DNA from 3 places in the Pseudodonghicola sp. genome. Region 2 is predicted to be linked to each of the others. Evidence: riboswitches for the same ligand, from Rfam matches in the RefSeq annotation. Region 2 holds a riboswitch; each other region holds the start of a gene.
What was found. Region 2 has a riboswitch for cobalamin ahead of ACN0V4_RS12895 (energy-coupling factor ABC transporter permease). Riboswitches for the same ligand answer to the same signal wherever they lie in the genome.

Region 1 (4,333 bases), on a different contig from region 2:
ACGGTTCGGTCGCCGGATCGGCGTCGAACACCTCCAGCACCTCGAGCTGGCGCTTCTCGCCGGTGCGGGTGGTCCATTTCGCGCGTGCCCCCACCGGCATGCCAAGCAGCGCCACCCCGATCGGGGTCATCACCGAGACGCGCCCGAGCGAGATGTCGGCCTGTTCGGGCAGGACAAGCGTGACGGTCTTTTCGCTGTCGTCCAGGCTGTCGCGATAGCGCAGCGGGCGGCCCAGCCCGATCACGTCGGCGGGCAGCCGCTCGGGCGTTACGATGCGGGCGCGGCTGAGGCTGGACAGTAGCAGATCGGCCAGCGCCGGGTTGCGCCGGGCAAAGCCGGTCGTCAGCGCCTCGAGCGTTTCGAGCTGGTCCTCGGCGATGACCAGTCGCGCGGGGCGGACGGCCGGTGGCGTCGTGGTGGCGTGTTTCAGGGGCTCCGGGGTGAAAACCGGCATGATGGTTTCCTTTCGATGGAAGAGGAAGATGAAGGAGATGTCGGCACGGTGGGGCCGCGCCGGGCAGGCGGCTGGCCGGGCCAGCCGAAGCGTCAGGGTGAGCGGATCATGGGCGGACTCAGGCCGCTGCAGGTCTAATGCGAGGTCGCATGAACAGGGAGGTGTCGAACCTCAGGGGGGAGTTGCCCCTGCGGTGTGACGACCCGCTTTGATGCCGGACCAGACGAAGGAAGAGGGCCCCGAACGGAGGGAATAGCGCGTGCGCTCAGACCGCCCGGGGAAGCCTGCGGTTCAGGAGCGAACCGGAAAACAGGATGAACCTGCCCTTATGCGGGTGTCTCGACATGGCCTGGAAGCTAGGAACGCTGATCACGAAAGTCAATCTGGGGCGGCGCACAGGAATTTTGGTGGCCCCAAAGACACGGTATCATGCCATTGGCGTCATCGGATTGACGCCATTTTAAGGAAGGGCCTATTCAGGACTGCATGAATACTTCTTAAGTATCTTTGAGATAGGGTTTCGATATGCCGCCGGCACCGAGACAGGGGCGCATCATGGCGCCGGTCTCCTTCGGCGCGCAAAGATATAGTTAGAGTCAGGATTTCAACGCCAGAAGGCATTGTGGGGTCTCATGAAGGATATGTTCGAGCATCGGGGGCCGATCGGCCCTGAGGATTTGAGTGTCGAGGTCATGGGGCGGCTGCACGGGGCGGCGCAGCGGGCTTGGCTATCGCCGCAGGATATCGAGATGATGCAGCGTGAGCTGCAACACTGTCAGGCGCAGCCAAGCGGGGTTGTCGCGCTGATCGGTGAGCTGTTGCGACAAAAGCTCGCCTATGCCCGCCGGCTGGGGCCAGAGACGCTGACGGATCGGATCGCCACCGGCGGGGTCGTGCTTGGCTATCGGCTGGGCGGCGATCAGCCCCCTATCCTGGCCCGGTTGAGTTACCGCGTGCGCCTGCGGGAGGAGCCCGGGGTGGTGCCGCTGCGGTCGCTTCTGGGGGCGACGCTGATCGGCATGCACCTGGGGGAAACGGCGCCTCTGCTGCTGTCAGACGGCAGCCTGACCGAGGTGACGTTGACCGACCTGCGCGCCGCGCCGCGGGGGCAGGTCGCGGTCCGCTTGCCGGTTGCGGTGCCGGGGCAGGGTGGTATTCTGCCGGCCTGAGTGTCGGTGCCGCTCAGGGATGAGGCTTACCTTCGCCTACCGGCTCTAGTGGGTACCTCTCTTGCGCAAACAAGATATTGACAGCCTCTGCCAATACGCGTCTATATGATGTTGTCTTGGTGCCCGCGATTCAAAGCGGGTGAAGAGGGAAGCCGGCGCAAATCCGGCACTGCCCCCGCAACTGTGAATGGTGAGGTTTGGTCGCATATCCACTGGCGTCTTGCGCGCTGGGAAGGAGGGCCGGACGTATAAGCCATGAGTCAGGAGACCTGCCAGGACGAGACGAGACCAAGCCGGGCGGTGGGTCCGGGACGTGTTATGGGATGTCCTTCGGGGGCATCCCTTGGCGTCTCTTCCCCTGCTGGCCGGCGCTGAACGACCGGAACCAAAGGATCGGCAAGGGGACACTGCCATGACCATCACCGTCTATTCCAAACCCGCCTGTGTGCAATGCACCGCCACCACCCGGGCGCTGGCCGCCAAGGGGATCGAATTCGATCTGGTCGATCTGACCGAGGACGCCGAGGCAATGGCCCGGGTGACCGAGCTGGGCTATCGCCAGGCGCCGGTGGTGATGGCGGGTGACGACCATTGGGCCGGCTTCCGCCCCGACAAGATCGCCGCTCTGGCCTGAGCCGGCCGATGGGGGGCCTGGTCTATTACTCCTCACGATCGGGGAACACGCGGCGCTTCGTCGACCGGCTGGGTCTGACGGCGACGCGGATCCCGATCGAGACCGAGGCGCCGATGCCCGCCCCCCGTTCCCCCTTCGTGCTGATCACGCCCACCTATGCCGATGGCCAAGGGCGGGGCGCGGTCCATAAACAGGTGATCCGGTTCCTGAATGATCCGGACACCCGCCGCCACCTGCGTGGTGTCATCGCCTCGGGCAATCGCAATTTCGGAACACTCTTCGCCTCCGCCGGCGATGTGGTGGCGCGGAAATGTGGTGTGCCGGTGCTTTATCGTTTCGAACTCGCGGGGACAGACACGGATGTCGCCCGCGTCATTGAGGGATTGGACAGGTTTTGGAAAACGCAGTGCTTGACCGCGATGTGAGCGACGCCGCCCCCGCCAAGGCGGTCCCGGCCGAATGGCAGGGTCTGGATTACCACGCGCTGAACGCGATGCTGAACCTCTATGACGATCAGGGGAACATCCGCTTCGATGCCGATCGCATGGCGGCGCGGCAGTATTTCCTGCAGCATGTGAACCAGAATACCGTCTTCTTCCATTCGCTGGAAGAGAAGCTGCGCTATCTGGTCGAGGAGGGCTATTACGAGGCCCATGTGCTGGAGCAATACTCGACCGAGTTCCGCCGCCAGATCTGGGATGCGGTCTATGCCGCCAAGTTCCGCTTTCCGACCTTCCTGGGCGCCTTCAAATATTACACCAGCTATACGCTGAAGACCTTCGACGGCAAACGATACCTCGAACGGTTCGAGGATCGGGTCGTCATGGTCGCCCTGACGCTTGCTCAAGGGGATGAGGCGCAGGCCATGTCCCTGATGCAGGAAATCATCGCCGGCCGCTTCCAACCCGCCACGCCGACCTTCCTGAATGCCGGCAAGGCGCAGCGGGGCGAGCTGATTTCCTGCTTCCTGCTGCGGCTGGAAGACAACATGGAAAGCATCGGTCGCGGCATCAACTCGGCGCTGCAACTGTCGAAACGCGGCGGTGGGGTGGCGCTGCTGCTGACCAACATCCGCGAATATGGCGCGCCGATCAAAGGCATCGAAAACCAATCCTCCGGTGTCATCCCGGTGATGAAGCTGCTTGAGGATTCCTTCAGCTATGCCAATCAGCTCGGTGCCCGTCAGGGGGCGGGGGCGGTCTATCTGAACGCCCACCATCCGGATATCCTGCGCTTCCTCGATACCAAACGCGAGAACGCGGATGAGAAGATCCGCATCAAGACGCTGAGCCTTGGTGTGGTGGTGCCCGACATCACCTTCGAACTGGCGAAGAAGAACGAGGACATGTACCTCTTTTCGCCGCACGACGTGGAAAAGGTCTATGGTCGCGCCTTCTCGGAAATCTCGGTGACCGAGAAGTATCACGAGATGGTCGACAACCCGCGCATCCGCAAGAAGAAGATCAACGCGCGCGCCTTCTTCCAGACCATCGCCGAGATCCAGTTCGAAAGCGGCTATCCCTATATCATGTTCGAGGACACGGTGAACCGCGCCAATCCGGTCGCCGGTCGCATCAACATGTCGAACCTCTGTTCCGAGATCCTGCAGGTCAACGAGGCCTCGGAGTTCAACGAGGATCTGAGCTACAAGCACCTCGGCACCGATATCTCCTGCAACCTCGGCTCGCTCAATATCGCCAAGGCGATGGATGGCGGCGATCTGGGCGCGACGGTCGAGGCCGCGATCCGGGCGCTGAACGCGGTCTCCGAGATGTCGGCGATCGACGCGGTGCCCTCGATCCGGCGCGGCAATGACGAAAGCCATGCCATCGGCCTGGGCCAGATGAACCTGCACGGCTTCCTGGCGCGCGAGCGGGTCCACTACGGCAGTGCCGAGGGCGTCGATTTCACCAATATCTACTTCTGCACCGTGCTCTATCACTGCCTGCGCGCCTCGAACGCGCTGGCGCGCGAGCGCGGGCGCAGCTTTGCCGGGTTCGAACGCTCGACCTATGCCGATGGCTCCTTCTTCGACAAATACGTTGACCGCGACTGGCTGCCCGAGACCGAGACGGT
Region 2 (4,333 bases):
ACCGGCAAGACCACGCTGATGCTGGGGCTGCTGCGCGCGCTCAGCCAACAGGGGTGCACCGTGCAGCCGTTCAAGAGCGGGCCGGATTACATCGACCCCGGGTTTCACCGCGCCGCCTGCGGCCGGGCCTCGTTCAACCTCGACAGCTGGGCGATGGCGCCGGGGATGATGGCCGGGCTGGTGACGCGCGCGGCGCGCGCCGATCTGATCCTGGCCGAAGGCTCGATGGGTCTGTTCGACGGCGTCGCGCGGCCGGGAGAGGCGGGCAATGGCGCCAGCGCCGATATCGCCGCGACCATGGGCTGGCCGGTGGTGCTGGTGATCGACGTCTCGGGTCAGGCGCAATCGGCGGCGGCGACCGCCCTCGGCTTCGCCCGCTTCCGCCCCGATGTGACGCTGGCGGGCGTGGTGCTGAACCGGGTCGCCAGCCCCCGGCACGAGGCGCTGGTGCGGGTCGGGATGGAGGCCGTGGGCATTCCCGTCCTCGGCGCCCTGCCGCGTCAGGCGGCGGTCGAGGTGCCGGAGCGGCATCTGGGTCTGGTGCAGGCGGAGGAACACGGCGCGATCGACGATCTGCTGGACCGCGCCGCCCGCGCCATCGCCGATCATGTCGACCTGCCCCGCCTGTTGGCCGCCGCCAGCGGCACTACCGCGACCGGCACCGCCAGCACCCCGCCGAAGCCCCCCGCGCAGCGGATCGCCCTGGCCCGCGACGCCGCCTTTTCCTTTGTCTATCCGCATCTTCTGGAAAGCTGGCGCGAGGCGGGGGCGGAGATTCTGCCGTTCTCGCCACTGGCCGATCAGGCGCCCGATGCCTCCGCCGATCTCTGCTGGCTGCCGGGCGGCTATCCTGAGCTTTACGCGGGCCAGCTCGCCGCGGCGGAGCGGTTTCGCACGGGGCTGCGCGCCTTTGGCCAGACCCGGCCGGTGCACGGCGAATGCGGCGGCTACATGGCGATGGGGACCGCACTGATCGACAAGGACGGGGTGCGCCACGACATGGCGGGGCTCCTCGGCCTCGTCACCTCCTATGAAAAGCGGCGGATGCATCTGGGCTATCGTCTGGCGGAGCTTGTCACGTCCATGCCCGGCCACGGCGCGGGCGCCCGCCTGCGCGGGCATGAGTTCCACTATTCCACCATCCTCGGCCAGCCCGACGCGCCCTTGGCCCGCGTCACCGACGCCACTGGCGCCGCGGTGGCCGAGACCGGATCGCGCCGGGGCCTGGCCACCGGCACCTTCTTTCACCTGATCGCGGAGGCCACGGCATGAGCGGTTTTGTCAGCTTCGTCTCCTCCGGCCCCGGCGATCCGGAACTTCTGACCCTGAAGGCGGTCGACCGGCTCAGACGCGCCGATGCGGTGCTCTATGACGATCTCTCCGCCGGGCCGATCCTGGAACACGCGCGCGCGGGCGCCGATCTGGTCGGCGTCGGCAAGCGCGCCGGTCGCCCCTCGCCCCGACAGGATCACGTCAGCCGCCTGCTGGTCGATTACGCCGCCACCGGTGCCCGGGTGGTGCGGCTGAAATCGGGCGATGCCGGCATCTTCGGCCGGCTGGAGGAAGAGCTGATCGCGCTGCGCGCCGCCGGCATCGACCATGAGGTGATCCCGGGCGTGACCGCCGCCTCGGCCGCAGCCGCAGCCGCCGGCATTCCGCTGACCCGGCGCCAGACCGCGCGGCGGCTGCAATTCGTCACCGGCCACGATGTCACCGGCGCCCTGCCCGAAGGGCTGAACATGGCGGCGTTGGCCGATCCCGGTGCGATCACCGCGATCTACATGGGCCGGCGCACCTTTGCCGGCCTCGCCGAGCGGCTGATCGCGGCCGGCCTGCCGGCGGAAACCCCGGCGCTGCTGGCCGAAGGGGTGTCGACCGCCGCCGAACAGCTCAGCCGCCACAGCCTTGCCGGGCTGGCGGCCGATGACAGCGCCCCGGGCGATGCCCCGGCGCTGATCCTTTTCGGACCGCTCGCAGAGGAGGCTTAGACAAGACAGACAGCACAGAATTCGACAGATGACGGTTCCAGCCGGCCCAGGTGGCCGGCGGATGAAAAGGGAACGCGGTTGAAATCCGCGACTGCCCCCGCAACTGTGAGCGGAGAGCCTGCCCGGAACACGCCACTGACCCAATGGGCCGGGAAGGCCCGGATCAGCGCCACGACCCGCAAGTCAGGAGACCTGCCGTCCCAAAACGCCGCAAAGGCGATCCGACCGACCGGCCGACACGGGCTGGACAAACCTCGAACAATCCCCGTCGGGTGAGACGGGAAGGAGACAGTGAACATGCATATCGAACCCGGGCTCGTTGCCGGAGCCAAGATTTTCCTCAGCTACGCCACCGCCGCCGGTGCCGCCGGCTATACGCTCAAGACCGCACTGGACAGTCTGCGCGAAAGCGGCGCCGCCTCGCTGGCGCTGCGCAGCGTGGCGACCACGGCGCTGGTCTTCACCTTCTTCGAAATCCTGCCGCATTACCCCGTCGGCGTGTCCGAGGTGCATTTCATCCTCGGCTCCACCCTGTTCCTGATCTTCGGGGCGGCGCCCGCCGCGCTGGGGCTGGCGCTGGGTCTCTTGATCCAGGGCGTGTTCTTCGCCCCCTTCGATCTGCCGCAATACGGGATGAACATGACCACGCTGCTGGTGCCGCTCTTCGCGGTGCAGGCGCTGGCGCATAAGATCATCGCGCCCCATACCCCCTATGTCGATCTGAAGTACCGCCAGGCGCTGGCGCTCTCGACCGCCTATCAGGGCGGCGTGGTGGCCTGGGTCGCCTTCTGGGCCTTCTACGGCCAGGGCTTCGGGGCCGAGAACCTGACCTCGATCGTCACCTTCGGCGGCGCCTATATGCTGGTGGTGATCGTCGAGCCGCTGGCCGATCTCGCGGTACTGGCGGCAGCCAAGGCGCTGAACGGTCTGCGCGGCAGCGGGCTGGTGACGCGGCGCCTCTATCACAGCGCGGCCTGATCGCCGGTTCCCCATCCCATCGCGCGGCCCCGACCACCCGGGGCCGCGCCCTGACCTCGAGAGCTTTCATGATCGACCTCTTCCTGATCGGCATCGGCACCGGCAACCCCAACCACCTGACGCGCGAGGCGATGAGGGCGATTGCCGGGGCCGACCTGATCCTGATCCCGCGCAAGGGGGCCGGCAAGGACGATCTGGCCGGGCTGCGCCGCCGCATCTGTCAGGAGGTGGCAACCGGCGACAGCCCGCAGTTGCGCGAGTTCGATCTGCCGAAACGCGATGCCGGCGCCCCCGATTACCGCGCCGGCGTCGACGACTGGCACGATGCCATCGCCCGCGTCTGGGCGGCGGAGATCCGCGCGGGCCTGCCGCAGGGCACCGGCAAGGTGGGGTTTCTGGTCTGGGGCGATCCCTCGCTCTACGACAGCACGCTTCGGATCGCCGAGCGGGTGACGGCGGAGCTGCCGCTCGCCCTTCATGTCATCCCCGGCATCACCTCGATCCAGGCGTTGACCGCCGGCCATGCGATCCCGCTGAACCGGATCGGCGCGCCGGTCACCATCACCACCGGCCGGCGGTTGCGCGATCACGGCTGGCCCGAAGGGGCCGAGACCGTGGTGGTCATGCTCGACGCCGGCTGTGCCTTTGACGTGCTGGACCCCGTGGGGATCGAGATCTGGTGGTCGGCCTATGCCGGAATGGCCGAGGAACTCCGCCTCTCCGGCCCATTGGCCGAGATCGGCCAACAGATCGCCCGGACCCGGGCCGAGGCCCGCGCCCGGCATGGCTGGATCATGGATATCTACCTGATGCGGCGGGGCACCTCGGCCTGAGGCCGCGGCCCCGCGCGCTTGTCGGTCAGCCCTCTTGATGCGCCGCCAGGATCTCTTCGAACCGCGCCCGGGCACGGTTCGGCAGCTCGGCGGGCAGGTCGCGCGGCGCCCCCTCGCCCACCTCGATCCACATCACCATGCCCATGGCGAAATGCGGTGAGCATTTGATGCCATAGCGCCCCGGCACCGTCAGGGTGACGATGAAATCCTGATTGATCTTGCTTTTGAACGGCGTGGCCCCTTCGGGGATCATGCCGTCGATGGTGGCGGCGTTGTGGCTGGGCTGTTCGGGGATGAACCGCACGCTGTCGCCGGGCGCGATCCGCAGGAAGTCGGGCTGGTAGATCATCGACCCGTGGTCGTTGCGATTGAACATCCGCACCTCATGGGTTTCGGCCAGTGCCGGGGCGGCGGTCAACAGGGCGAGGGCAAGAGCGAAAGGTTTCATCGGGGTTCCTCCTCGAGACAATGATAACGAAGGACGGTGGCGCCATCGGCGGGATCGCGCAGCGCGGTGGCCCGGACCCGGAAGAT
Region 3 (4,333 bases), on a different contig from region 2:
CGCCGCCATGCCGAACTGGTGGGGCTGAAATCGAGCTTCACCATCCTCGACACCGACGATCAGATTCGCCTGCTGAAACAACTGGTTCAGGTCGCCGGCATCGACGACAAGCGCTGGCCCGCCCGGCAATTGGCCGGGGTGATCGACGGCTGGAAGAACCGCGCGCTGACGCCCGACAAGATCCCCACCGCCGACGCCGGCGCCTATAACCACCGGGGCGTCGAGCTTTACGCCCAGTATCAGGAGCGTCTGCGCCAACTGAACGCCGTCGATTTCGGCGATCTCTTGTTGCATATGGTGGTGATCTTCCAGGCCCACCCGGACGTTCTGGCGCAATATCAACGCTGGTTCCGCTATATCCTGGTCGACGAATATCAGGATACCAACGTGGCCCAATACCTCTGGCTGCGGCTGTTGGCCGGGGGGCACAAGAACATCTGCTGCGTCGGCGATGATGATCAGTCGATCTATGGCTGGCGCGGTGCCGAGGTGGGCAATATCCTGCGGTTCGAAAAGGATTTTCCCGGCGCCCATGTGGTGCGGCTGGAACAGAATTACCGCTCGACCCCGCATATTCTGGCGGCGGCCTCGAACGTCATCCGCGGCAATCAGGGGCGCCTGGGCAAGGAGCTTTGGACCGAGGCGGAGCATGGCGAAAAGGTCAGGCTGATCGGCCATTGGGACGGCGAGGAGGAAGCGCGCTGGATCGGCGAGGAGATCGAGGCGATGCAGCGTGGCACCCGGGGGCTGCGCGCCTTCGGTCTGGACGAGATCGCCATCCTCGTCCGCGCCTCGCACCAGATGCGCGCGTTTGAGGATCGGTTTCTGACCATCGGTCTGCCCTATCGGGTGATCGGCGGCCCGCGCTTCTATGAACGGCTCGAAATCCGCGACGCCATGGCCTATTTCCGGCTGGTGGTCAGCCCGGATGACGATCTGGCCTTTGAACGCATCGTCAACACGCCGAAACGGGGCCTGGGCGACAAGGCGCAGCAGCTGATCCAGACCACGGCGCGGGCCAATGGCGTCAACTTGGTCGAGGGCGCCCGGATCGCGCTGGACGAGGGGCTGATCAAGGGCAAGGGCGGCACGGCGCTGCGCACCCTGGTCGATGATCTGCGGCGCTGGGGCCGGATGGCGGGCGACCCCGATCTGTCCCACATGGAACTGGCCGAAATCGTGCTGGATGAAAGCGGCTATACCGGCATGTGGCAGAACGACAAGACGCCGGAGGCGCCGGGGCGGCTGGAAAACCTCAAGGAACTGGTCAAGGCGCTGGAAAATTTCGAGAACCTGCAAGGGTTCCTGGAGCACGTCAGCCTGATCATGGACAACGAACAGGCCGATGCCGACCAGAAGGTGTCGATCATGACCCTGCACGCGGCCAAGGGGCTGGAGTTTCCCGCCGTCTTCCTGCCGGGGTGGGAGGACGGCCTGTTCCCCTCGCAACGCAGCATGGACGAAAGCGGTCTCAAGGGGTTGGAAGAGGAACGCCGCCTGGCCTATGTCGGCATCACCCGGGCGGAGGAGCTTTGCACCATTTCCTTCGCGGCCAACCGGCGGGTCTTCGGCCAATGGCAATCGGCGCTGCCGTCGCGCTTCATTGACGAACTGCCCGGCGAGCATGTCGATATCCTGACGCCTCCCGGTCTTTATGGCGGCGGGTATGGCGCCGCGGCGGCCCCGGCCGCTCCGGTGCGGGGCAGCATCGAATCCCGGGTGTCCGAAGCGAATGTCTATAACTCGCCCGGCTGGAAACGGATGCAGGCGCGCGCCGGCGAACGCAGCATGTCGCAGCCGCGCGAAACCCGCAATACGGTGATCGACGCCACGGCCGTCTCCAGCTTCACCGTGGGAGAGCGGGTGTTTCACCAGAAATTCGGCTATGGCACCGTCACCGGGATCGAGGGCGACAAGCTTGACGTCGATTTCGAAAAGGCCGGGCCGAAGAAGGTCGTCGGCCGTTTCGTCACCGCCAGCGACGATGTGCCGTTCTGACCGTGCAAAAGCGACGCAGGGGCGGTTTGCCAATGCATCGGGTGGTGAATCCTGTAATCTTTCGCCCGTGAGGTGCCCCCTTCGGGGGGAGAATTGGGAAGCCGGTGCAAGACCGGCACTGCCCCCGCAACGGTAAGGATCGGGAAACTCCGGCGAAACCACTGAGAGCATATTCTCGGGAAGGGTCGGATCAGGGCGCATGCCCCCCATTGTCCAAGTCCGGAAACCAGCCTCGTGCCAACGTCAGACCGCGGGCGGCGGTCAGGGCGCGGTGTGGGGCAGCATCCCCGTCTTCCGGCCTTGATCTTTGTCGCCTGCATTCAGCCCCTGCCGCGGGGAGCGGCGGAGAAAGGAGCGGAGATGAAGTGCAATCGGGGTATCGGGCGATGATGCTCGCGGGGATCCTGCGGGCGCTGCGTGATCTGCCTGCGGAGGTCGATGATAAGGTCGCCGCGCGGATGGGATTTCTCGAATGGTTGATGACCCTGCCCGAGGGCTGTTCCGAGGCCGCGGCGGCGCGGGCGGCGGAATGTCGGGCGGCGCCTTTTGCCGCGACTTCGCCTCAGGTGGCGCTGTTTTGCAATCACCTGCGCGCGTTGCAGCGTTGCTCCGACGAGGTGCGGTTGCTGGGACGACCTGGTGGGGGAGGGGCGTGAAGCGGCTGGACGGAAACCGGAAAATGAAAACGGCGGCACCAGGGAGGAGGAGAGGTGCCGCCGTTCTCTTGTAACATCAGGCGCAGGGAGGAGGAGAGCGCCCGATGTATTCGGCTATGTCATTTCCCCTATCGGGGGATGGAGTGGCCGGCGACGCAGGGAGGAGGAGAGCGTCGCCGGCCGATCCAACACCGAACGCAGGGAGGAGGAGAGCGTCCGGTGCATCAGGTTCCGGCATTCGGGGCCGGTATAGGGTGCGGCGACATCAGGGAGGAGGAGCGATGTCGCCGCTATGTACAGACCCTCAAGGGAGGAGGAGATGAGGGCCTGAACCGTTTATGTCCTTCGATGCTCCGTCAGCACACCTTGCGGGAGGCCTGATAGGCCACGCGGCGCAGTTCGGAGCGATGCAGGCCGAGATCGGCCAGCTCTTGATTGTTCAGGGCGCCCATTTCGTTCATCGTCTGGCGGTACACCCGATACCGTTCGATCCGAACGCGCACATTGGCGATCCAAGCGGTCAGCCGACCCAGCAGGGTGGCGTCGTGATTTTCGCTATGCGTCAGAGCGGCCATTGTTCGTAACCTTAAGTATTGTCAGTTCAGCGCCGTCTTGTGGCGCCGTGTTGAGACTGAAAATAGGCAAATGCTGCAATTGCACAATAGCGGAGATGTTCAATGCTGCTATGCAGCAAGTGCATAGATTGATTGCATATTAAATGGGCAGCACTTCTGACGTAAGGTCATCAGACGATCTCGTCATGGGCCCGCCCGCCGTCCCGGGGTGGCTGTGGCCCATGGGGGATGGGTCTGTGAAATAGTTAACGCCTTCGGAGCCCTTTCCGGGAAACGATATTTCTTTCCGGCGCCGATTTGGGTGTCTTCATCCTCGTTGCTTTGGGCTGGCGCGGGAATGGGACGTTTTGGCGCGCTCACCTTCTCATGCAGGCATCGGCGGGGTGATGTGCGCGGTTGGTGTGGGTGCGTGGCAATAATACAACATCGCAAGCGTTTCCGGCGGCATTTTTCTGATTGAAGCTTTCATTGTGCGGCCGGTTGCGCCCCGGCGCCCATCGCTTCCGTCGCCGGGAAGGCGGCCTGAGGCGCACGGTGGGAAATCATGGGAGTGGCGGGAAATCACGGGAACCGCAGGGGGCGAGTGGTCGTTCTGGGGTGATTCGGAGGCATAAAAGGGAACATGTGGGGAACATCTGGCGTGCTGATCCCGGGGTGCAAAATTTTTATGGGAAACCCCGGGATTTGTTGGGAGGGGGTGAGAGAATCAACATCTAGTGGTCCGATTCTCCTTTGCCGCAAAGGAGGCTTATGTGATTCCCGGTCTCTGTGGTCTGCCTTGCCAAAATCCGGTGAATCGGGCAGGTCTCTCCCGGGGTGTCCCGTAAATTCCAGTTGCTTTCCATAAATTCCCATGGCATCCCTTGTTCATCGGATGGAGACGAGGCAAGGGGCGACACAAACAGACCCCGACGCAAATAATAAAAGCAGGTTTCATACAGGCACTTCGCTTTCACCGAACCAAGAGATCCGGCGCGCGAGCGAGCAGACATCCCCCCAGGTGGCGCGCGCAGTCGGACACCCCGCAAAGCGGGACAAGCGGCGGGTTGATCAGTGGCAGCAGATCAACCTGCCGTTTTTTCGTTCGGGGGGTGACAACAACGA

Region 1: it holds a riboswitch for cobalamin, as region 2 does, so the genes downstream of both, nrdH (glutaredoxin-like protein NrdH) here and ACN0V4_RS12895 (energy-coupling factor ABC transporter permease) in region 2, are expected to answer to the same signal.
Region 3: it holds a riboswitch for cobalamin, as region 2 does, so the genes downstream of both, ACN0V4_RS14980 (hypothetical protein) here and ACN0V4_RS12895 (energy-coupling factor ABC transporter permease) in region 2, are expected to answer to the same signal.

The regions. Positions count from the first base shown of each region.
Region 1 covers NZ_JBLWVT010000003.1:324,357-328,689, reverse strand. The annotation lists gene ACN0V4_RS07335 (hypothetical protein) at 1-2, opposite strand, end outside; gene rnk (nucleoside diphosphate kinase regulator) at 1-454, opposite strand, end outside; gene ACN0V4_RS07325 (hypothetical protein) at 1,087-1,623, shown strand; cobalamin riboswitch at 1,724-1,915, shown strand; gene nrdH (glutaredoxin-like protein NrdH) at 2,036-2,257, shown strand; gene nrdI (class Ib ribonucleoside-diphosphate reductase assembly flavoprotein NrdI) at 2,266-2,682, shown strand; gene nrdE (class 1b ribonucleoside-diphosphate reductase subunit alpha) at 2,679-4,333, shown strand, end outside.
Region 2 covers NZ_JBLWVT010000006.1:157,550-161,882, forward strand. The annotation lists gene ACN0V4_RS12885 (cobyrinate a,c-diamide synthase) at 1-1,272, shown strand, start outside; gene cobA (uroporphyrinogen-III C-methyltransferase) at 1,269-1,988, shown strand; cobalamin riboswitch at 2,004-2,203, shown strand; gene ACN0V4_RS12895 (energy-coupling factor ABC transporter permease) at 2,286-2,966, shown strand; gene cobF (precorrin-6A synthase (deacetylating)) at 3,035-3,799, shown strand; gene ACN0V4_RS12905 (pseudoazurin) at 3,825-4,247, opposite strand; gene ACN0V4_RS12910 (ABC transporter ATP-binding protein) at 4,244-4,333, opposite strand, start outside.
Region 3 covers NZ_JBLWVT010000007.1:264,638-268,970, forward strand. The annotation lists gene ACN0V4_RS14975 (ATP-dependent helicase) at 1-1,998, shown strand, start outside; cobalamin riboswitch at 2,052-2,248, shown strand; gene ACN0V4_RS14980 (hypothetical protein) at 2,364-2,654, shown strand; gene ACN0V4_RS14985 (DUF1127 domain-containing protein) at 3,011-3,229, opposite strand.